Regions from separate parts of the Clostridium sp. NSJ-145 genome, predicted to be linked through region 2. Evidence: riboswitches for the same ligand, from Rfam matches in the RefSeq annotation. Region 2 holds a riboswitch; the other holds the start of a gene.
The links. Region 2 has a riboswitch for S-adenosylmethionine ahead of LQE93_RS02100 (methionine ABC transporter ATP-binding protein). Riboswitches for the same ligand answer to the same signal wherever they lie in the genome.

Region 1: linked by a shared signal. The riboswitch ahead of metK (methionine adenosyltransferase) and the one ahead of LQE93_RS02100 (methionine ABC transporter ATP-binding protein) in region 2 are both predicted to bind S-adenosylmethionine.

What each region holds. Positions count from the first base shown of each region.
Region 1 is NZ_JAJNOS010000006.1:60,924-72,446, forward strand. Features, by position in the region: gene LQE93_RS06855 (M23 family metallopeptidase) at 76-858, shown strand; gene spoIIID (sporulation transcriptional regulator SpoIIID) at 950-1,201, shown strand; gene LQE93_RS06865 (rod shape-determining protein) at 1,293-2,327, shown strand; gene yyaC (spore protease YyaC) at 2,374-2,904, opposite strand; gene LQE93_RS06875 (hypothetical protein) at 3,016-3,447, shown strand; tRNA gene LQE93_RS06880 (tRNA-Tyr) at 3,635-3,719, shown strand; tRNA gene LQE93_RS06885 (tRNA-Thr) at 3,740-3,814, shown strand; tRNA gene LQE93_RS06890 (tRNA-Tyr) at 3,820-3,904, shown strand; tRNA gene LQE93_RS06895 (tRNA-Val) at 3,932-4,007, shown strand; tRNA gene LQE93_RS06900 (tRNA-Thr) at 4,013-4,087, shown strand; tRNA gene LQE93_RS06905 (tRNA-Tyr) at 4,093-4,177, shown strand; SAM riboswitch class I at 4,300-4,464, shown strand; gene metK (methionine adenosyltransferase) at 4,561-5,736, shown strand; gene nagA (N-acetylglucosamine-6-phosphate deacetylase) at 6,145-7,287, opposite strand; gene recD2 (SF1B family DNA helicase RecD2) at 7,397-9,628, shown strand; gene LQE93_RS06925 (hypothetical protein) at 9,650-10,642, shown strand; gene LQE93_RS06930 (ComF family protein) at 10,615-11,259, shown strand.
Region 2 is NZ_JAJNOS010000001.1:403,401-414,923, forward strand. Features, by position in the region: gene LQE93_RS02060 (helix-turn-helix domain-containing protein) at 1-473, opposite strand, end outside; gene LQE93_RS02065 (helix-turn-helix domain-containing protein) at 490-1,791, opposite strand; gene LQE93_RS02070 (YtxH domain-containing protein) at 1,946-2,110, opposite strand; gene LQE93_RS02075 (ribonuclease H1 domain-containing protein) at 2,185-2,805, opposite strand; gene LQE93_RS02080 (YkvA family protein) at 2,826-3,785, opposite strand; gene LQE93_RS02085 (N-acetylmuramoyl-L-alanine amidase) at 3,992-4,681, opposite strand; gene LQE93_RS02090 (MetQ/NlpA family ABC transporter substrate-binding protein) at 4,814-5,632, opposite strand; gene LQE93_RS02095 (methionine ABC transporter permease) at 5,663-6,298, opposite strand; gene LQE93_RS02100 (methionine ABC transporter ATP-binding protein) at 6,312-7,274, opposite strand; SAM riboswitch class I at 7,391-7,610, opposite strand; gene LQE93_RS02105 (DUF503 domain-containing protein) at 7,702-7,989, opposite strand; gene LQE93_RS02110 (DegV family protein) at 8,197-9,045, opposite strand; gene LQE93_RS02115 (DUF2232 domain-containing protein) at 9,132-9,674, opposite strand; gene LQE93_RS02120 (J domain-containing protein) at 9,770-10,390, opposite strand; gene LQE93_RS02125 (DUF5685 family protein) at 10,392-11,294, opposite strand.

The DNA.
Region 1 (11,523 bases), on a different contig from region 2:
TTTGTAGTACGGAAATTGGTTATTAATTGAATTAAATTTGTATATAGGGCAAGACTACAGAAAGGAGGTGTTGATATGAATTCAAACAACAAAGATAAGGTAAAAGACTTTTTTAGAAAGGAGGGCTTTTACTTTGTTCTATTCATTTGCTTATGTATAGTCGCTGTTGTTGCAGCTTTTACAATTAAGAAAAATAACGAGTTAAAGCAAAGCAATAATCAGAATAATGAATTTACTTTAAATGTTGAGGAGTCAGTAAATGATTCTACAGAAGCCTCAAGAAACGAAATGCCAAATGCAGATAGAGTTGAAATTGGTGATAATGTGGCAGAGGAATCAGAGGAATTAGATGAAGTTGCTGATAACGAAGAAGTAGACAATTATACAGAGGTAGCAGATAACACAGAAGATGTTCCAGTTTCTACTACAGTAACAGAGGTAGTTTTCCAATTACCTTTAGAAGGTACTGTATCTAGAGAATATAAAGAGATGATTAGATTACAAGATAATGAAAATGGAACAGTAGATAGAACTAGAAGAGGTATTGATTTAAATGCTTCTGTAGGAACAGCTGTTACGGCTGCAGCAGAAGGTAAGGTTATTGAAGTATCAAAGAGCACAGAAGATGGAAACTTTATAGTTATAGAACATACAAACGGATTAAAAACTAAGTATGCAAATTTAGATGCAGAAGTTTCAGTTGCTGTTGGAGATATAGTTTCAGCAGGAGATGAAATTGGAACAGTTGGAAATAGTTCAATGATTTTTACTTCAGAAGTTTGTGGAGATGTATTAAATCTACAAGTTGAAGACTCTGAAGGTAATCAATTAAATCCATCTGATTACTTTAGTTTCTAAGAAATATTAATCAGCCATTTGGATTTCAAATGGCTGATTAACTAAAAAGAATTATATTTTAATTAAATCTATTTATAAGGAGGTTACATTTTTGAAAGACTACATTGAAGAGAGAGTACTAGAAGTTGCAAAATATATTATTGATTCAAAGGCTACTATAAGAAAAACTGCTAAAGTATTTGGAGTAAGTAAAAGTACAATTCATAAAGATATGACAGAAAGGTTGCCTAAGATTAATCCAAGCATTGCAGAGCAGACTCAAAATATACTTGAGTTAAATAAGGCAGAAAGACATATTAGAGGTGGAAAAGCTACTAAATTAAAATACAAAGCTATTGAATGATAATACCTTTACATATATAATATTTTTAAAGAATAATTTGTCTGAAAAAGAATTATTTTGAAATATTATATATCTGGTAGGAGTGAATAAGATGTGGTTTTGGAGAAGTGGGAACGACCTTGGAATAGATTTAGGGACTGCTACAGTACTTGTTTATGTAAAAGGTAAAGGGATATTATTAAAAGAACCTTCAGTAGTAGCCATCAATAAAAATAATAATAAGGTACTAGCAGTAGGTGAAGAAGCAAGAAAAATGATCGGGAGAACTCCAGGAAATATAGTTGCAGTACGTCCGCTAAGAGATGGAGTTATTTCTGATTATGATATTACTGAAAGAATGCTAAAAGAATTTATTAAAAAGGCTTGCGGAAAAGGAAGAATAGTAGCTCCAAGAGTAATGGTTTGTGTTCCATCTCAAGCTACTGAAGTAGAAAAAAGAGCCGTAATGGATGCTGCTAAAAATTCAGGGGCTAAAAAAGTTCATATAATCGAAGAACCACTAGCAGCTGCAATAGGTGCTGGATTAGATATAACCAAGCCTAATGGAGCAATGATAGTAGATATTGGTGGTGGAACTACCGATATAGCTGTAATATCATTAGGTGGAGTAGTTGTTAGAAAATCAATCAAAATTGCTGGAGACAAATTTGATGAATCAATAATAAAATATGTTAGAAATAAATATAAAATAATGATTGGTGAAAAAACTGCAGAAGATGTTAAGATAAAAATAGGATCTGCATTTAAGGATTCAAGAAAGTTAACTACTACTATGAAAGGTAGAAATTTAATAACAGGTTTACCAGATGAAGTTGAAATAAGTACTGAAGAGGTAAGAGAAGCTTTAGCAGAACCTGTATCAGTAATAGTTGAAGGAGTTAAGAGTATACTAGAAAAGACACCACCTGAATTAGCTGCCGATATAATAGAAAAAGGGATATTAATGACTGGTGGAGGATCTTTATTATATGGGCTTAATAAGCTTATAGAAGAAAATACTGGTGTTACAGTAGAAATAGCTCACAATTCTGTAGAAGCTGTTGCAGAAGGGACAGGTCAGGTTTTAAGCTACATAGATAAATTAGATTCAGATATTTTTGGAAGTGAAATAAATTTAATAGATTAATTATATATAAATAGGTAAATAGCACTATAAGGTAATTCTTATAGTGCTATTTATTATATGAAGAATTAAGATAATATGCATGATTTAGGCCATGACAAATAACTCGTGCCATTTCAAAAACTAGGCTAAGCCTAATACCTCTAGATGTAAAAAATTCAGCGTTATCACTAGAATCTACTATTCCTATTATTGAAGCAACACCAACTTCAGGTAATGATTTACCAACACCTTTACCAGGATGGATAGGGTAATCTCTTACGTGAATTTCACCTATAGAATTAGTATCACCTAAGCAAGCATCAATTCCTATAATTGTAGCCTGAGGATGAGTTTTTTTAATTTCATCAATTTTCTTGTCTATATTTAAAGCATGAATAGGAGATTGTAATGTTCCGTATACAGGAACAGGAAAAGAAGACTCTTCTAAAAAAGTACCTACTAAAGGACCTAAACAGTCACCTATACATTTATCTGTGCCAATGCAAACTATAACTGTTTCAGATGTTATATACTTTCTTATAAATTCTGCGATTTCATAATAAGATAAGTTGGATTTATAATTAACTTTCCTTTTCAATTTATACCCACCACCTCTCAACAATAATATATATGAAAAAAAAACTAATAATATAATAAGTATAAAAAAAGAAAAAATGGAAATTATTTTTAGATAAGGTGGTGATAATAAATGAAACTGAATATAATAATGAGAACTATGTCAATTTTAGTAGCTGTAAGTATTATATTTATAATAGTTTTGTATGAACCGAACGCTAAAAAGGAAAATGAATTTGATGAGATTAGTAGTAGCGTTATAGAGGAAACTATAGAGGAAAAATCCGTATCTAGTGATCAAGAGGTTATACAAGGATATACATCAGATATTTTAACTATAAGTTTAGATAATATAATTAATGAACTAACTTTAGATGAAAGAAGTGTTGTTAAAAGTATATTGGATAAACTTTCAGTAATTGATTGTGCAAAAGTTAATTCTATTTTAAATAGTGGTAGCATAGATTCAAAAGAAGAAGCTTTATCATATATAAAAAAACGATTGATAGAAGAAGACTATAATAGGCTTGAAGGAATCTTAAATCAGTATATAGAGTTAGTTTAATTAATAGACATATTAAATAATATATAAATAAGTAATATTAAGATAAATTAAGAAAAAGAGAGAAAAATAAAAATAAATTCTTAAAATGGCTAAATTTAAAGGTTGAAATATTATTGCTATGAATATATACTAGTCATTGTCAGTTCGGCAGTGATGCACGAAATGATGAAAGTTATTAATAAGACATGGGGGAGTTCCCGAGTGGCCAAAGGGGGCAGACTGTAAATCTGTTGCGATTCGCTTCGATGGTTCGAATCCGTCCTCCCCCACCATTAATAACTTAATTAAATATGCTGGTGTGGCTCAATGGCAGAGCAGCTGACTTGTAATCAGCAGGTTGTTGGTTCGACTCCGATCACCAGCTCCATTTATGGGGGAGTTCCCGAGTGGCCAAAGGGGGCAGACTGTAAATCTGTTGCGATTCGCTTCGATGGTTCGAATCCGTCCTCCCCCACCATTTAAATTTTAAAAATATATAAAACGTGGAAGCATAGCTCAGCTGGGAGAGCATCTGCCTTACAAGCAGAGGGTCACAGGTTCGATCCCTGTTGTTTCCACCAAATACGCTGGTGTGGCTCAATGGCAGAGCAGCTGACTTGTAATCAGCAGGTTGTTGGTTCGACTCCGATCACCAGCTCCATTTATGGGGGAGTTCCCGAGTGGCCAAAGGGGGCAGACTGTAAATCTGTTGCGATTCGCTTCGATGGTTCGAATCCGTCCTCCCCCACCATTTAAAGCATAGGTTATCTATGCTTTTTTTATTTTTTATATAAAAATATTACAATTTAAATTTATTGACATTAGTTATAATAGTTGTTAATATATATTACAGTAAATAAAATTTGATATTAGTTCTTATCAAGAGAGGTAGAGGGAGAGGGCCCTGTGAAACCCGGCAACCTGCTTCATTAATTAATAATTAAGAATTAAAAATGAATAAGTTATCATTTTTAATTATAATCTATTAATTGTATAAGCGTGGTGCCAATTCCTGCAATTAATTTTGCAAGATAAGAAAGACATGGTTGAATAGTAGGTCTCTTCTTTATCTTAAGAAGAGACTTTTTTTATCTTTAGAATTAATATCATCTTAATTAAGAGAGGAGATATATAATGAAAAGATTATTTACTTCAGAATCAGTAACAGAAGGACATCCAGATAAAATATGTGATCAAATATCAGATGGGATATTAGATAGTATACTAGCTAAAGATCCTATGGCAAGAGTAGCTTGTGAAACAGCTGTAACTACTGGAATGGTTATGGTAATGGGAGAAATATCAACATCATGTTATGTGGATATTCCAAAGGTAGTTAGAGAAACAATAAAAGAAATTGGTTATGATAGAGCTAAGTATGGATTCGACTGTGATACATGTGCAGTATTAACATCTATTGATGAACAATCATCAGATATAGCGATGGGTGTTGATGAAGCATTAGAATCAAAAACTGGTAATAAAGATGATGTTGAGGCTGTTGGTGCAGGAGACCAAGGAATGATGTTTGGTTTTGCAACAAATGAAACACTAGAATTTATGCCATTACCGATAGCTATGGCACATAGATTATCTAGAAGACTTAGTGAAGTTAGAAAAAATGGTACATTACCTTATTTAAGACCAGATGGAAAAACTCAAGTAACAGTGGAATATGATGATAATAAGGTTGTAAGAATAGATACAATAGTAATATCAACTCAACATGGACCAGAAGTTAGTCAAGAGCAAATAAGAGAAGATTTAATGGAACATGTAATTAAAGCGGTTGTTCCTGCAGAACTTTTAGATGATAATACTAAGTATTATATAAATCCAACTGGAAGATTTGTTGTTGGTGGACCACAAGGTGATAGTGGATTAACAGGAAGAAAGATAATAGTTGATACTTATGGTGGATATGGTAGACATGGAGGAGGAGCTTTCTCAGGAAAAGATCCAACAAAGGTTGATAGATCAGCAGCATATGCAGCAAGATGGGTAGCTAAAAACTTAGTAGCAGCAGGAATTGCAGATAAGTTAGAAATTCAATTAGCTTATGCTATTGGAGTTGCTAAACCTGTATCAATTGAAATTGAAACTTTTGGAACAGGAAAGATTTCAGAAGAAGAAATAGTAAAAGTTGTAGAAAATACTTTTGATTTAAGACCAGGAGCTATAATAAGAGATTTAGGATTAAGAAGCCCTATATACAAACAAACTGCAGCATATGGACACTTTGGTAGAAATGATTTAGATCTTCCATGGGAAAGATTAAATAAAGTTGAAGAAATAAAAAAATACTTATAATAAAAAAGGAACTCACAGAAATTGATGTGAGTTCCTTTTTAAATAAAGTGAGAAATAACTAATAGTAAGATTGATGATTAAATTTTTAGGAATTTGCACGATTTCACCAAAAATTTATATCGGTAGTTCAATTCATTAATCTTACTTTATGTAGTTCTTTAGTAATTTAAGAAGTGATTATGACATATGAGAAAATGATAAAATTAATAGTGTAAGAAACATAGAATGAGCTTTAGAACTTTAGCCAATATCGTTGTGAAAATGCGTTAAGAAATTTAAATGTTTGAGCGTGCGAGTTTTTAAATTTTAGCATTTTAACATAAGATAGTGGCTAAAAGTTCTTAGCGAGTGGGTTAGTTTCTGTAGCTGTTAATTTTATTATTTTCTACGTCATATTAATTCGCACTTCTATTCAAGTGTGCTATATACCACGTTTCCGTTAACAATAGTCATTTTTACATTTATATCTTCATCAAAAAGAACTAAGTCAGCATCATAGCCTTCTTTTATTAATCCTTTTCTGTCTTCTACTTTACAATGCTTAGCACCATTATATGAAGCCATTTTAACAACCTCATTAAGTGGGTAGCTAGAATTATTATAAACATTTTTAATTGCTTTATCTAAAGTAAGAACTGAACCAGCAAGTGAACCACTTAATAATCTAGCAGCTCCATCTTTAACTTCTACATCTTGGCCACCTAAAGAATACATACCATCTTGCATTCCGCATGCCATCATTGCATCAGTAACTAGAAGAACTTTGTCAGTTCCTTTTTGTTTATATGCAGTTCTTAATGATGGATAAGATATGTGAATACCATCAGATATAGTTTCAGTAGTTATTTCTGAATCAAATATTGCACCTACAACACCAGGTTCTCTATGTGTAAATGGAGTCATAGCGTTGAAAAGGTGTGTTGAGTGACAGAAGCCGCATTTTATACCATTCATAGCTTCATCATAAGTAGCCTTAGTATGTCCCATTGAACAAACTATACCTTTATCAGTTAAATAACTAGCTAATTCTTTAGCTCCATCTACTTCAGGAGCCATTGTTATTGAAACTACTGCATCTTCATCTTCGCCAACCATTTCATTAAAATTTTCTATAGTTGGTTCTATTAAAAAGTTTGGATTTTGAGCTCCAATTGCTTTAGGACTTATAAATGGACCTTCTAAGTGAGCTCCTAAAACATTAGCACCATCTGTTCCTTTGATTTTTGCTTCTTTAATTGCAGATATAGCTTTTCTTATGTCTTTCTTAGCGACAGTCATAGTAGTTGGAGTAAAAGAAGTAGTACCATGTTTAGCAATAGTTTTTGCTATTGTGTTTATAACATCGTACGTTCCATCCATAGTATCAACACCACCAGCGCCATGTATATGAACATCTATAAAACCAGGACTTAAATATAATCCTTTACCATCTATAACGTTATCACAATTTTCAAAGCTAGGATTTATTTCTTTGATTTTACCATCTTCGATTAAAACAGAACCTTCTTCTATTTTGTCTAGGTAAATTAATTTACAATTTTTAATTAGCATAAAATATACCTCCTAGATAACCCAAATTTAAAGCGGTATGAGTTAAATTTATATAATATGATATAATTATATAATATAGAAGATAAGATTTAAAGGTGTGAAAATTAAAATGGAAGTACTAGAAGGATTAGTTGAAGGGATTATATTTAAAAGTGAAGATACGGGATATATAGTTAGTAAAGTTACAGCTAACAAGGAGTTAATTACAGTTGTTGGAATAATGCCATTGCTTAAAGAGGGACAGCAAATAAATTTTAAAGGGTCCTGGATTAATCATAAGCAATTTGGGCGACAATTTAATGTAGAGGAGTATCATGAATTATTACCTTCATCAGCGAAAGAGATTGAAAAATATTTATCTACTGGAATAATTCATGGTATAGGGCCGGTAACTGCAAAAAAAATAGTAAATAAATTTGGAGATAAGACTTTAGAAATTCTAGATAATAATATTGAAAGACTTAAAGAAGTTGATGGTATAGGTGAAAAAAAGTTTAACATAATATATGATTCTTATTTAGAGAGTAAAGATTTAAAAGATATAATAATGTTTTTTCAGAAACATGGAATGACTATAAATCAATGCTTGAAGATATATAAAAAGTTTGGTCCAGATTCAATAGATATAGTTTCTAAAAATCCATATGTACTAAATGATGAAATATCAGGAATAGGTTTCTTAACTGCAGATAGAATTGCTAGAAGTTTAGGAATTGAAATAGTATCGCCATTTAGAATACAGAGTGGGATTAGATATGTTCTTAATAATTTCTCTGGATTAGGAAATACATATATGCCACAGAATATGCTGATAGATGAATGTAAGAAGGTTCTTATGGTTGATGAAGAGCTTGTGGTAGAAAATATATATAATAGCGTCTTAGAAGGAAAATTAAAGGTAGAAAAAATTAATGGAATAGATGCAGTATATACTTTGCCATATTATTACTGTGAGCTAGGAGTAACTAATAAGATAATTACTTTAAGTATAGAAAACTTCCAAACAATTAATACTGATGTTTTATTTGAAATAGAATCTTTCGAAAAAAGATATAATATAAAATTTGCACCTGCTCAAAAAGAAGCTATTATTGGTGCATTTAACAATGGAATAGAGATAATAACAGGCGGTCCAGGTACAGGTAAAACGACAATTATAAAATGTATAATTGAGATATATGAAAATAGTGGTATGAAAGTGCTTTTAGCAGCACCAACAGGTAGAGCAGCTAAAAGAATGAGTGAGTCTACAGGGAGAGAGGCTAAAACTATACATAGACTTTTAGAGATGGGCGTAAGTGATGATGAAAACTCATTCTTTGGGAAAGGAGAAGGTGAGCCTTTAGAAGGGGATGTAATTATTATAGATGAGGCATCTATGATAGATATTATGCTTATGAATAGTCTTTTAAAGGCTATTAGATTAGGAACTAGGGTAATAATAGTTGGAGATGTTGATCAGTTGCCTTCTGTAGGGCCTGGAAATGTTCTGAGAGATTTAATAAATAGTAACTTTATAAATGTTGTAAGATTAAATGAAATCTTTAGACAGGGTAAAGAAAGTATGATTATAGTTAATGCTCATAAAATTAATAATGGTGAGCTACCATATCTAAATAAAAAAGATGGTGATTTTTTCTTTGACTCAAGGGAAAATATAGATGATATTTTAAAGACTATAATTGATTTGATAAATAGAAGATTACCTAATTTTAATTCAAAATGGAATAAGGTAAAAGATATACAAATTTTATCACCAACGAGAAAAGGGGTATTAGGAGTAGAAAATTTAAATAATGAGCTTCAAAAAATACTTAACCCTCCATCAAATCACAAAAAAGAAAAGAATGTTAGGGAAATGGTTTTTAGAGAAGGAGATAAAGTTATGCAAATAAAAAATAACTACTCTCTTAAATGGACTAGGATTAATGGCATTGGTGATGAAGAAGGAGTTGGAGTATTTAATGGTGATATGGGCTTTATTGAGTCTATAAATGAGGATAAGAGTACTTTAACAGTAATATTTGATGATGAACGAAGAGTTGTATATGAATTTGCTTTTTTAGATGAATTGGAACTTGCATATGCAATAACTGTACATAAAAGCCAGGGAAGTGAATTTAAAGTTGTAATAACTCCAGTCTTTATGGGGTCAGCATTTTTAATGAATAGGAATATACTATATACTGGGATAACAAGAGCTAAAGAATTAGTAGTTGTTGTTGGAAGTCAGAAAGCTCTTAAATATATGGTTACTAATACTAATAATGTAGAGAGATATTCTTCGTTAAAGGAAAGAATTATAGATATTACAGCAGATGAGAAGATAGTTAGGGATTAGAATTTAGAGAGGTTATGAAAGATGAATTATAAAGAGCTTAACAGTGCATTCAAAAAAATAAATAACTGGTATGAAAAGAAGAGTAAGGTACTTACTGTTAAAACTAGACCTTTTAATACATCTATTGTTTTTTCGAATTTAATAAATAAAGTTTTATATGACAATGGTAAGATACTGTATGTATGGTGTTGTAATGATAAAGAACAAGTGAAAAAGAGAAAAAGAGAATATTATAATATTTTAATAGGTGAACAAGAGAAGAACCACATAGGGGATAACATACACTTTATAACTATTGATTCGTTATCTGAAGTATATGATGAATTTGATCTTGTTGTATTCGATGATATAACGGTTTTTTCAACAGTATTAAAGGATGAGCTTAGAGATGCTGTAGAAGAAATATATTGGAGATCTGGAAAGATAATTATTTATTCTTCTGAGTATGTTTTTCCTATAGGAAACAAAATGGAATTGGCTTATTTATTAGATAATATTCCTATTGTAGAGCCAAGATTTATTCTAACTAGAATAAAGTTAGAAAATGATATACCATTAGCGCTATATGAATATTTTAAATGGTTTAAGAAAAACAAAAAGAGAGCTTTGATTATTGTTCCATCAGAATATATGTTAAATAAGATTTATAATAATTATTATAATACCTTAAAAAATGATGATATAAGAGTGGTTAAATACGTAAAAGAACAAAGTTTTGGATTTGTTGAAGATATATTGGATGGATATAATGATTCCGTTTTTATAGTTACTAACAGTATAGGGAATTATATAAATCATATAAATGACTTAAATATAGTAATGTTGTTTTCAGATGATGAATTATATACTTATAAGGATATAATTTATTTATGTGGATCTCTCAAGGTAAGTAATGAATTTTTGCCAGAAATACTGCTAGTGTCTAAAGAAATATCAGAAGATATGGATAAATCTAAAAATATAACAAGAGAATTTAATCAAAGGTTATGGGAAAGAAAAGTATTAAAGAAATAAGAGCAGTAATTTCAGCAATACTTGATTTGATTTATCCACCATTAAACAAATGTATAGTGTGTAGTAGTGAAGGTTTCATAGGGATATGTCCACTTTGTGAAAGTAAAATAAAGAGAGTAGAAAAACAAGACCATATATTATCTTATGGATATTATGGAGGAATTTTAAAAGAGTTAATACTAGCGTTTAAATATGAGAAAAATTTTACAGCAGCAAAGATTATTTCAGAATTATTGTTAGATTTAATATATGAAAGAAAAATAGAATGTGATGTGATTTGCTATGTGCCAATGAGTAAAAACTCTATTAAAAAGAGAGGTTTTAATCAATGTGAAGTAATCGCCAAACATTTAAGCGAAGAATTAAATATTCCAGTAAGTAAATCTCTTATTAAAATTAAAGATACTAAAGAACAAAAAAGTTTATCAAAAGAAGAAAGATATAAAAATATTAAAGATGCATTTGAAATAAGAGATAAAAAGATTTTAAATAAGAGAATTCTACTTATTGATGATGTAGTTACTACAGGGGCAACGTTGTTAGAATGTGAAAAAATATTTAAAAAATATAATGTAGAAGAAATTACTGTATTGACAATTGCAAAAAGCCATATATAATAGTAATGTAAAGTTAGGTCTGTGGATGAAAGTCGATGCCAGTCGCAGGCGAAACGATCCACGTAAGTTAAACAAAGTTTTAATGAGCATGGTGCGGTATAGAAGTAAGTCCTACCAGCAGCAATGCTGAGAGTGTTAGTAGTGAGAGGTTAATTCCGGGTAGCAAAAGCTCCAGTAGGCGAGTGTGGGGTCAAAATCCAGGTCAGCTAACTTTTACAAAAAAGCCACTAATTTTTTTGGAAATTAGTGGCTTTTTTGCGTAAA
Region 2 (11,523 bases):
AATGTTGCCATGTCTTTATAATAAATTAGAGTATTTTCTTTAATTTCATTTTTTTGATAAATATCATAATATTTCGCTATTATAAGTTGCATATTTTCAATATTATCACTATCTTCATATATAGAAAATAACTTATGAATAATTATAAAGGCTAAATCATAATACTCACAGTTAATTGAATAATTAAGAATATATTCGATTAGCTTAAATAATTCTTCTCGCGGTAAGTTTCCCTTATCAATTAACCTAATATTTTCTTCTATTTGTCCTCTTATATCTTGAACTAAGTAATCATAATTTACTTTCAACTTCGTTGCAATGTATTTTAATGTTTCTTCATCTGGTTTAATTTTCCCATTTTCTATACAACTCATTTTCGAAATTGATATTTTATCTTCACATAACTCTTTTAAAGTTATCCCTTCGTATACTCTTGCTCTTCTTATTTTGTCTCCTGTTGATAATATTTCCATTGCTACCCCCAGTAAATTAGTTAGTTAAAACGCCTAGTTCTTTTAATATACTTACACCTTGATCTAAGTATTTAGCCGCCTCACTATCTTGCTTCCAGTCAATATAAAATTTTCCTATCATAATAGCTACTTGCGCTGCCTTCTTTGATAATTCATTTGCTTTAGCTAAATTAAATGTATCAATAAGTATATTTTCTGCTTCTTTATACATTTCTTTTATTGTATATACTCTATACCATAAAAGATTATATTCTATTACATTTTCAACAAAATTCTCATCTATCACATGATTAATTTCTTTTAATGTAGTTTCACATTTTTCAATATCCTTAAGCTTAATATAGTTTTCACATATATTAAATAAAGTCTCAACAACGCTTTGGTCTTTTTTTCTGCTTCTTAAATCTTTAGCTATTTCTAAATGCTTGAATGATTCTTCAAAATTTTCAAACTCATAAAATAATCTTCCAAGATTATTTTCAATATAAGCTATATGACTTCCTTTATTAAGATCTTTATATACTTCTAATGCCTTCTCAGAATATTTTATAGCATTACTCAAATCACCATTTTCGCTATATTTTTCAGAAATACCTAGAAGTGTTTTTGCATATTTCTCTTCATCATACACTTGCTCAAACTTTTCTTTTGCTAAGAAAGAATAATTCATAGCCTTTGTAATATTATCAATCTTAAAATATCCTTCTGCCATTTGATAATATATTTCACCTAACAATAAGTCGTCTCCTATTTTATTATCCAAATATACTTTTTCAGCTTGTCTTAAGTAACTCGTTGCTGAATGATATGCTTTTAACTTTAAAGTAATTTTTCCTAAATTAAGAAATGTCCTAGTAACTTCTTCATACTTATTCTGTTTTATGAATATAACATTTGCTGAAAGATATATTTGTTGTGCTAAAGCTAATTCTCCATTTTTCATGGCTATATCAGCTCTAATATATAAATTTCTTGCTTTCCTATATTCTAATCCAAATTTTTCAGCATAATATAATGCATTTTCTATATATTTTTCTGCACTTATGAAATCTCCACTTAAAACATATGATTCAGCAGTTTTCTCATAAAAGACACAAATTTTCTCAGCCTGGCTCTCTTCTGATTCCATAAGATATTCTACTGTAGTTTGAAGATTCTCTGCTAAATACTCCAATAAATCCATAGATGGATTTGATCTTCCAGACTCTACCAAACTTATTTGACCAGGAGTAATTCTGTCTGCCGCCAAATCTTTTAGTGTCATATTTAATTCTTTTCTTTTCCTCTTTATCTTCTCACCTAATGAAAGAATCTCCATATTTCTGCTCTTCCTCTTCTATCTACAATTTATTATTATTTTTTCTAAAAATCCATTTATTATTTTTAATTATATCATAATTTATTTCAAAAAAGTATATATTTTATTCCAATTACAAGAAAACTGTTATGAAAAATCATAACAGTTTTCTATATTATTTTATATAATTCAGAATATTGTCATAAGCATCGCCTGCCATACAACACATTTTCTTTCCTGTTCTTCTTACAGCTCTTTGAGTCTTTCTATCAAGTTGTGGTAATACAACCATAGCAGCTGCTGCTCCAATAACTATTCCTGTTGCTAAACTCTTAAACATATAAATACACCTCTTTTAATAAGCTTTACTAGATTTAGTATGTGTATTTTTTATAATTCTAAACATATTAAAATTTATTTATCTAAAGCTTCTTTAGCAAGCATATCAGCCATATCATTATACTTATCTCCTGAATGACCTTTTATTTTTTTAAATTTAATATTTATAAGTTTCATCTTTTCTTGCATAAACTTATTATAATTTTGAGTTATTCTATTATTTCTTTTCCATGCACCTATTGCCCAAGACTCAACACCTTGATAATCATACGCTATAGTCACTTCTTTATACCCTTTATCTAATGCAAACTCTACGGCTTTTTGAGCTCCAAGAACCTCTCCAGAAACATTTCTAAGGGCAATTGCCTCATCATCAAAGCCTTTTCCATTATCTTTGTGTATTACTTCTCCATTTTCTACTGCTACTAAACCAAAAGAGTAGTTTCCTTTATCTATCATAAAGCTTCCATCTACATATATACATAGGCCTTCAATAGAACTATCTTTTTCTTTTTTTTCTGATGTGGATGATTTTACTCCTGCATTTAACGCAATAAAATCTATAGCTTCTTTTTCAGAAGTAAAACTTTTATAAATAGCTCCCTTAAATCCTATAACTTCTTTTTTGCATTCATCCCAAGAAGTAAAAATTTTAGGTGCTCCTGATTTTCCTTTATAAACTGCATAATATTTCAAACTTAATCTTCCTTTCGCTTCTAAACAGATAAAACTTCTTCAATAAATTCATATAAAGTCTCAACATTTTGTGCCGCTGTAAAATTCGTTACATACTCTATTATATTTTTTATTACTAATATAATATCGTTTTTACCTTGCCAATTTTCTAAAATTATATGCAATGGTACATCTTTAACAATTCTATTTAACGCAAAAAATGCTACAGCTAACTCATCCACTTTACCTATAAATGGAATTTTATCTGGTATAATATCAGTCGGTATAACTATATAAGCTATAGATCCTGATATTATTAACTTTGTTTTTATTGATACCCTATTATCCTTTAATAATCTTGTTAACAAAGCTGCTATATCAGGTATAACAAAAATATAATCTGAATATTTTTTTACCCTTTCCGGTAACTTTTCAGATACCTTTTCTCTTCCTACTGTATATAAATCTTCTGTCTTTCCTCTTTCCTCTGCTTCTCTAACTTCTTCTTCATTTTGTTCTTCCTTAAATAATTTAACCTCTTTTTTAAGTTCTCCACCTAAAGAAATAGAAACATTATTAACTCCAACTACTAATTTATTATCTAACAATCTTAAATCATTTATATTAAAATCTATATATGGAACATCCTTCAATATATACTTATATTGAATGTTTACTTTTCCATCCTTATAATATATACCTTTATCAGCAAAAGATTTTAACGCAAATTTTAATGCTATTTTTCTAAGAAATGATGCTATTCCTATATTTAATACTCTAAACTTGCATATCTCCCCTTGAATCATATCATTCTCAATCGATTTAACTCTTAATCCACATTCAAAATCAATAGATATTCCTTTTTTAAAGTTTCCTCTTATAAGTATACAATCTGACATATCTATACTGTATATAGTTAACCCCTCTATAGATACAAAATCATCTAATATACTTAAAAGATCTCCTCCTGTTAATCCTACAGCTATATTTGTTATATTCATAATTTTAGCCCACTCCCCTAAGTTCAACCTATTTTTTAATTATCAATTTAGAATCTTACTTAAAAGTATACTTCATTTAATTATATTTTAAAAGCTTGTCTTTCTATTTTTCATATAAAGAAAAACCTTTAGAATAAAAAACATATTCTAAAGGTTTTTATAATAATATTAACTTTTAATATTCTCTCATAGTTCTTTAACAAAAATTATTTTCCATTGTAAGGAACTACATGAGCTCGTTTAAACCCCTTTTTATGCATATCTACCATTACATCTATAGCTTCATTATAATCTCTATAATATCCAATGCATACTCTCCAAGCCCTTTGTTGAGTTTCCTTAGGTTCAGTAATTGGAGTAAGTAATAACACCTTATCAACCATAGCTAAACATGCTTTTGCAATCATACGTCCAAACCTTTTACCATCAAACTCTTTCTCTACATCATTATTACTTAAGTACTCACCATAAACTATCACTGCAATACCAGAAAATTTATCATATTTTTCGCTCTCATCTTTTAATACCCCTTTTTCATTTGTCCCCAAGTCACATAGTATTTCCTCACTTATAAGTTTTGCAAGCCTCTTACTATCATAATTATCTTTAGTATAAAATACTTGTACTCCTTTTATACTACTATCTATATCAGAATTCATATGAAAGCTTACAAAAAACTTTCCACCACTTTTTTCAGCAATGTTTATACGTTCTTCTAAGGATAAATAAGTATCATCATCCCTAGTTAATACAACATTTTCACCATTTCTCTCTAAATGTTTTTTAGCTTCTAATACCGCTTCTAATACTATATCTGATTCTTTTATACCAAGCGCTCTTCCAACAATACCTGTGTCATTTCCACCATGACCTGCATCTAAAATCCAGACAGCCATGTTTTTCTGTCTCCTTTGAAACAATGCTATATATTTAATATATTAACTCATAAACACCTTTGTGATTAAATTAATAGCAAATTTAAAATGGCAAGTGATCATTTGCCATTTGCCATTTATCATTTTTAATTATTAAAATACTGGAACAACTGCCCCTTTATATTTTTCATTTATAAAATCTCTAACTTTATCAGAGGTAAGCGCTTCTGTTAAATCTTTTATTTTTTGACTATTCTCAGTACCTTCTTTAACAGCTAATACGTTTCTTCTTTCCTTTAATGAATCTTTATCTTTATCCTCTGAATAAAATGCATTTTCATTCACATCTAATCCAGCTTCTAAAGCATAGTTACCATTTATTACAGCTATATCTACCTCTTCTAATACTCTTGGTAAACTTGCTGCAGTTAACTCATTAAATTGTAGGTTCTTTGGATTAGAAACTATATCAGTAACCTTTAATATATCACCTTCCGCAAGTTCTATAAGTCCTGCAGCCTCTAAAACTCTTAAAGCTCTTGTTTCATTACTAGAATCATCTGGAACTGCTACTGTTGCTCCATCTTCAATTTCATCTACAGACTTATACTTATTAGAAAATGCCCCCATTGGTTCTAAATGAATCTCAGCTGTATACGTAAGATGTGTTCCATTTTCTTCATTAAACGTATTTAAATATGCAATATGTTGGAAATAATTCGCATCTAATTCTCCTTCTTCCACTGCTGTATTTGGCAATACATAATCATCAAATTCAACTATTTCTACTGTATACCCTTTATCTTCTAATTCTTCTACAGCTTGTTCAACAATCTCCTTATGCGGAACTGGTGATACTCCAATTCTTATAGTTTTATCATCACTTGATGATGAATTGCTTCCTCCACATCCTATAAGTGATATAGCTAATACTCCTGTTAATACTAATGATAAAATTGATTTTCTTTTCATATTTGTTTGCCCCCTCAATATTTTTTAATTCTAATTTAATTTCTTATATAAATAATTTCCTAAGCTTTGTAAGCTTTGAACTATTATTATCAGAATGATTACTGTTGTTACCATATAGTCTGTTCGGAATCCCTGATAACCATATGTTATTGCAACCTTTCCAAGTCCCCCTGCTCCAACACTTCCAGCCATAGCCGAATATCCTATAACACTAATAATTGTTAAAGTTAATCCTGAAATAATACTTGGAACAGCTTCCTTAAGCATTACTTTAAATATAATTTGACTATCTGATGCTCCAAAAGATTTAGCTGCCTCTATTACTCCTGGATCTACTTCCTTTAATGAAGATTCAATTATTCTTGCTACAAACGGTGCTGCAGCTATCGTTAAAGGAACTATAGCCGCAGTATTTCCTATAGATTTTCCTACTATAGCTCTTGTCAACGGTATTATAAAAACTATTAAAATAATAAAAGGAAAACTTCTTAGTACATTAATTATAGTATCAAGAATCTTGTACACTATTCTGTTCGGCTTTAATCCACTTGGGGAAGTAATAGCTGCTATTATTCCAAAAACAAATCCTAGAATAGTTGCAAATAATGTTGAGAAAAACACCATATATACTGTTGCGCCTAATTCCTTTATTATTATATTTACCATTTTTGCATCCACCCTATAACACCTCCAATATAATATCTTTATTTGATAAATAGCTCATAACAGCTTCTCTATCTTCTTTATTAATATTTATAGTTAAAGTTCCTAAAACTTCATCTCTAAACTTTTCAAGCTTTCCACCAACTATTGAGAAATCTATATTAAGTTCTCTTGCCATCTTTGTTATAAGAGCATTTTCTGAAGATTTACTTGGAAAGAATAATTTTATATTTACTCCTTCATGAGATAAAGTATCATCATCTTCTTCTCCTAAGAATTTCTTTAGTGAGATACCTGGTTTTAAGAATATATCATCAGCTTTTCCCTCTGCTACTAATACCCCACCATCAATTAGAGCTACCTTTTCACATATCTGCTTTATAACCTCCATCTGATGAGTAACAACTACTATAGTAATTCCTAATTTTTTATTTATATCATTTAAAAGCGATAAAATATCTTTAGTAGTTTTAGGATCTAATGCTGATGTAGCTTCATCGCACAAAAGAATTTTAGGCTCCAAAGCTAAGGCTCTTGCTATAGCTACTCTTTGTTTTTGCCCACCGCTTAGTTCTGATGGCTTACTTTTAGATTTATCACTTAATCCAACAAGTTCCAAAAGCTCGTCCACTCTTTTTTTAATATAATCTTTTTTATATCCCCAAACTTCTAGAGGTAATGAAATATTCTCAAATACAGTTTTTCTTTTAAGAAGATTAAAACCTTGAAAAATCATTCCTAAATCTTTTCGAAACTCTCTTTTATCTTTTTCTTTAAGATCCTTTACCTCTTTCCCCATAACAATTACTGAACCGTCATTATAGTTTTCCAATCCATTAATACATCTAAGCAATGTTGATTTACCAGCTCCACTATGTCCAATAAGTCCATAAATCTCACCTTCATTAATATTTAAAGTAATCCCCCTAAGAACTTTCGTATCTCCAAAGTTTTTTTCTATATTGCTTATTTTAATCATTCATATCACCTCTTTTTAGAATAACACCATTCCATTATTGTAAAACTTAGTTTTAAAACATTAAAAAAGCACTTGAGAATAAACTCAAGTGCGAAATAAGTCACTATTAATTTACCCTCTCATCTATCAGCTCTACAGCTGCTGGAATTAGCACCACGAATACAGTTAAAAATTAAAAGTTTAAAATTTAGAGTTTTATATGAAATATTTTCGTAATTTCTTAATAATAACTTTCTATAATTATTACTAAACTCTTCACTATTAACTAATAACTGTTAACTATTAACAGGTTGCCGGGTTTCACAGGGCCAGTCCCTCCACCACTCTTGATAAGAAAAATATTTAATTTTAATTTATTTGATATTATAAATATATACTTTATTTCCCTTGATGTCAATATATTTCCAAAGCTTTAACTTGCATTTTTTTAAAAATCTATAATTTCTTCTTCAATATCAATTATTTCTGCCTCACAATTCTCCTCTATAAATGTGATTATATCTTCTTTTGAAGCATATAGCACATCTTTAGAAGTTGCTACTTGAGAAATTCCAATTTGAATAATTTTATGTGTATCTTGTTCTCCTACTTCCCCTACAGATACATTATATTTATTTTTTAATCTTTTAGTTATACTTAAAAGTATCATACGTTTTTCTTTTAATGAATGTACCCAAGATGCTCTTAACTTAATCACTAACACTAGAACTTTCAAAACATCACCTCATAATTTCCTATTATTCTATAATTGTAGTTTTTCCTTTTTACAATATTCATATAACTTTTATATTATTTTATTAAACTACTTATCTCTTATATATATAAACAAATTAATTTAAGAGATTAAATTAATAAAAAGCGTGAACTTTTCATTTTCACGCTTTTCTATGTATATACTATTAATTTTTATTACTTATATGTATTAATATTCTTTTTTTATACATAATCCAATTGCACCTGGACCTGTATGCACTCCCATAGCTGCACCTATAGTTTCAAACGAGATTTTGCTAATATTATGGTAATTCTTAATTTCTTCAAAAAATGCTCTGGCTTCCTCTAGGGCTGCACCATTTAGTACCCAAACTCTACACTTACCTTCATTTAAATAAGAGTTTAATATCTCTTTTAATTTAGATATAGATTTCTTTCTCCCTCTTACTTTACAAAATGGATAAAGTTGTCCTTCATCATCTGATGAAATAATAGGTTTTAAGTGGAGAATTTCTCCTACAGTTCCTGCCACCTTTCCTATTCTTCCGCCTCTTTTTAAAAACTCTAATGTATTAAATGTAACATAAGCACTTACATTTTCCTTTATACTTGGTAGCTTGTCTACAATTTCTTTAAAAGAAGCTTTTTCTTTTATAAGTTTAGCCACCTCTAAAGCCATAGCTCCAACGGGGAATCCCAAAGTTTTTGTATCAAAGAAATGATATGTAAGCTCAGGGTGTTCTTCACAAAGTAGCTGTATACTATTAAATGTACCTGATAAATTACTTGATACAGTAACTACCACGGCATGAGTATATCCTTCATTTTTTAGCTTTTCAATAATATTTTCTGTATATTGTAAATCTGGTAATGAAGTTGTTGGAATAATTCCATTTGCTAAGTCTTCATATACTTTCTCTTCACTTATTGTCACTTTATCTAAGAACTCTCTATCACTATAGATTATTCTAAATGGTAGTACATGTATGTTATTCTCTTTAATAGTTTCTTGACTTAAGTCACATCCACTATCAGTTATTATAGCTATCTTTTGCAAATTACTTCCCCCTACTTTAAACGATATCATAAATATATCATATTAAATTCAAATTAACCATATTAATTTTTTGACAATTACTATTTCTACCTGCTTTTTTTGTGAATTCTCTCCATATAAAAACTTATTATAAGTGTTAATGCATAATCAAACACTAAAAAAGCTAAATTGGCCACTATTAAAAATAATGCAAAAGTTATAACCTTAATATCTCCATTTATAAATCTTGAAAGTATTTCTTCTACACCCTTTAAAATATTTATTCCTAATACATTTTGAAATAAGATAAATCCCACTATAAATGCTATATTAAAAAAGCCTATTTTATATAAAGCTTCAAACTTACTCCTATTTCTTTCCGCGAAAAATTTTATAATACCATATATACCAAAAAATATGGCATAAAGCATGCTTATATTAATTGGTACAATGAAAAACGCTATTAACGCTGAAGCTATATATACAAAAATAGCAGTCTTAATATCACTTCTTATAATACATATTGGTATTATCGCTGAAGCTACTGTTAATATAGTTAATGTATTGATTGGTATCAATGAAGTTAAATATAGAATAATGCTAGTTAATGCAACCATTATTCCTCCTAATGTTATTTCTTTAGATTTCATTTAATACACTCTCCTTTCATTAACTCAAACCTTCTAATTTATATTTACTATTTTTACTTATCAATAACTACTATATAAATTGATTTTTTCACGCTTTAACAACACCCTATTAAATCTCCACCCATCATCTCACAAAGGCAGTCAGCACATATAAGGTTATTACAGCAAGTACATGCATCTACTCCTCCTTGTGAAGTTCTATAAGGATTTGCATATCCTCCACCTCTCATCTTTAACTGATTTAAACTTTGTCTATATTCAAAGTTATTAGGGTCCATCTGACATGCTTTTTCAATATTGCTAAGAGCTGAATCAAACCATCCCTTATTAAGCTGAACTGCTCCATATAAGAAATGCCATTCTGCATCTCTATTAGCCATAGCATTTAATCTTCTCTCTGCCTCAATATTATTTCTCATCTGAATAAGTCTTCTTATTTCAGCATAATCAGCTACATTATTGCTATATCCCCCACTGTAACTTGAATTTGAATTATTATTATAGTTTGAGTTATAGCTACTTCCAGTACTTCCTCCACCATTTTTCAGCATATCGTAAGCTTTATTAACTTCTGTTAATTTCTCTTGCGCTAAATCCTTAAGTGGATTATCTCCATATTGATCTGGATGATACTGCTTAACTAACTTTCTGTAAGCTGCCTTAATTTCTTCTTGGGAAGCTCCTTGCTTTACCCCTAGTACCTCATATGGATTCATTTTATATACCTCTTTTCTTGCTACTTTTACAATTACAATTCTCAACTATCTTAGTATACTTATCCATCATACCAAGACTAATTATATTTTCTAGTATTTCTTTATTTCTCTTTAATGGTAATCTTTCTAAAGACTCTTTACAGTTATAGCCACAATTTAATATTGTAAATTCTATTCTCGGTTTTATTTCTTGAATAAATTCTTTATATGGCTTATTCTCCTTATTATATAAGTAATTTATAGGATTAAACTTATCATTATTAATATCCTCTTCTAAATCATCTAAAGCATCTATTACATAAATCCATTTTCCTATAGCATAACCTAAACTATAAAGATTATCTCTTAGCTCTTCAGAATCATTATCTATTTCTTCTGGATAAAACTTTAGTATATTAGCTACTATTAAGCTAAAAGGATCACATATTTCATCTATAGAATTAAAATTTTTCTCTTTTTCTAATAAAGATAGTTTATTTAAATTTTCTTCTATTATATCATTTACCCTTGTAACATTTCTGTTAAATTTCTTTTTATAAGGAGATAAAACCATTGCTCCTATCTTACTCTTAATACTCTTATCATCATTTATATCATCTATAAGCTTATAATAAATTAAGCTAACATTCATAGCTGCAGCATATGACAAAGCTTCCCCTTTTATGGCCATAGGCTTTTTATTATGAGGATGAGCTATACATCTTTTCATTTCAAATTTTGGTCCTTCATTATGAAGTGCATCTAAAAGCATGGCTAAAAAAGTCATATCATAATTTAAAGTCATTCTTGGTATATTTCCAAAATTCTCTTTAATATGCATACATACACCACAATAGTATGCTCTGAAAGTTTCATACTCTCTTATTTTCATCTCTGGCTTAAGTGGAGTTACATATCCAAACAAAAAATCACTCCCTAAATATTTATATTAGTATTATAACTTATTATGTTAATCCATCAAATAAATTTTATACTTTTATCAGGTAAAATTCACAAAAATAGGTTATTCAATATATATTTACATAATCTTTAAATTTATATTATATTATTTAATTAAATCAATATCAAAAGGACTAATTTTATCCTCCTATTTTGAATCAATTTAATAAGCCTATTTACTAATTCACTATCTA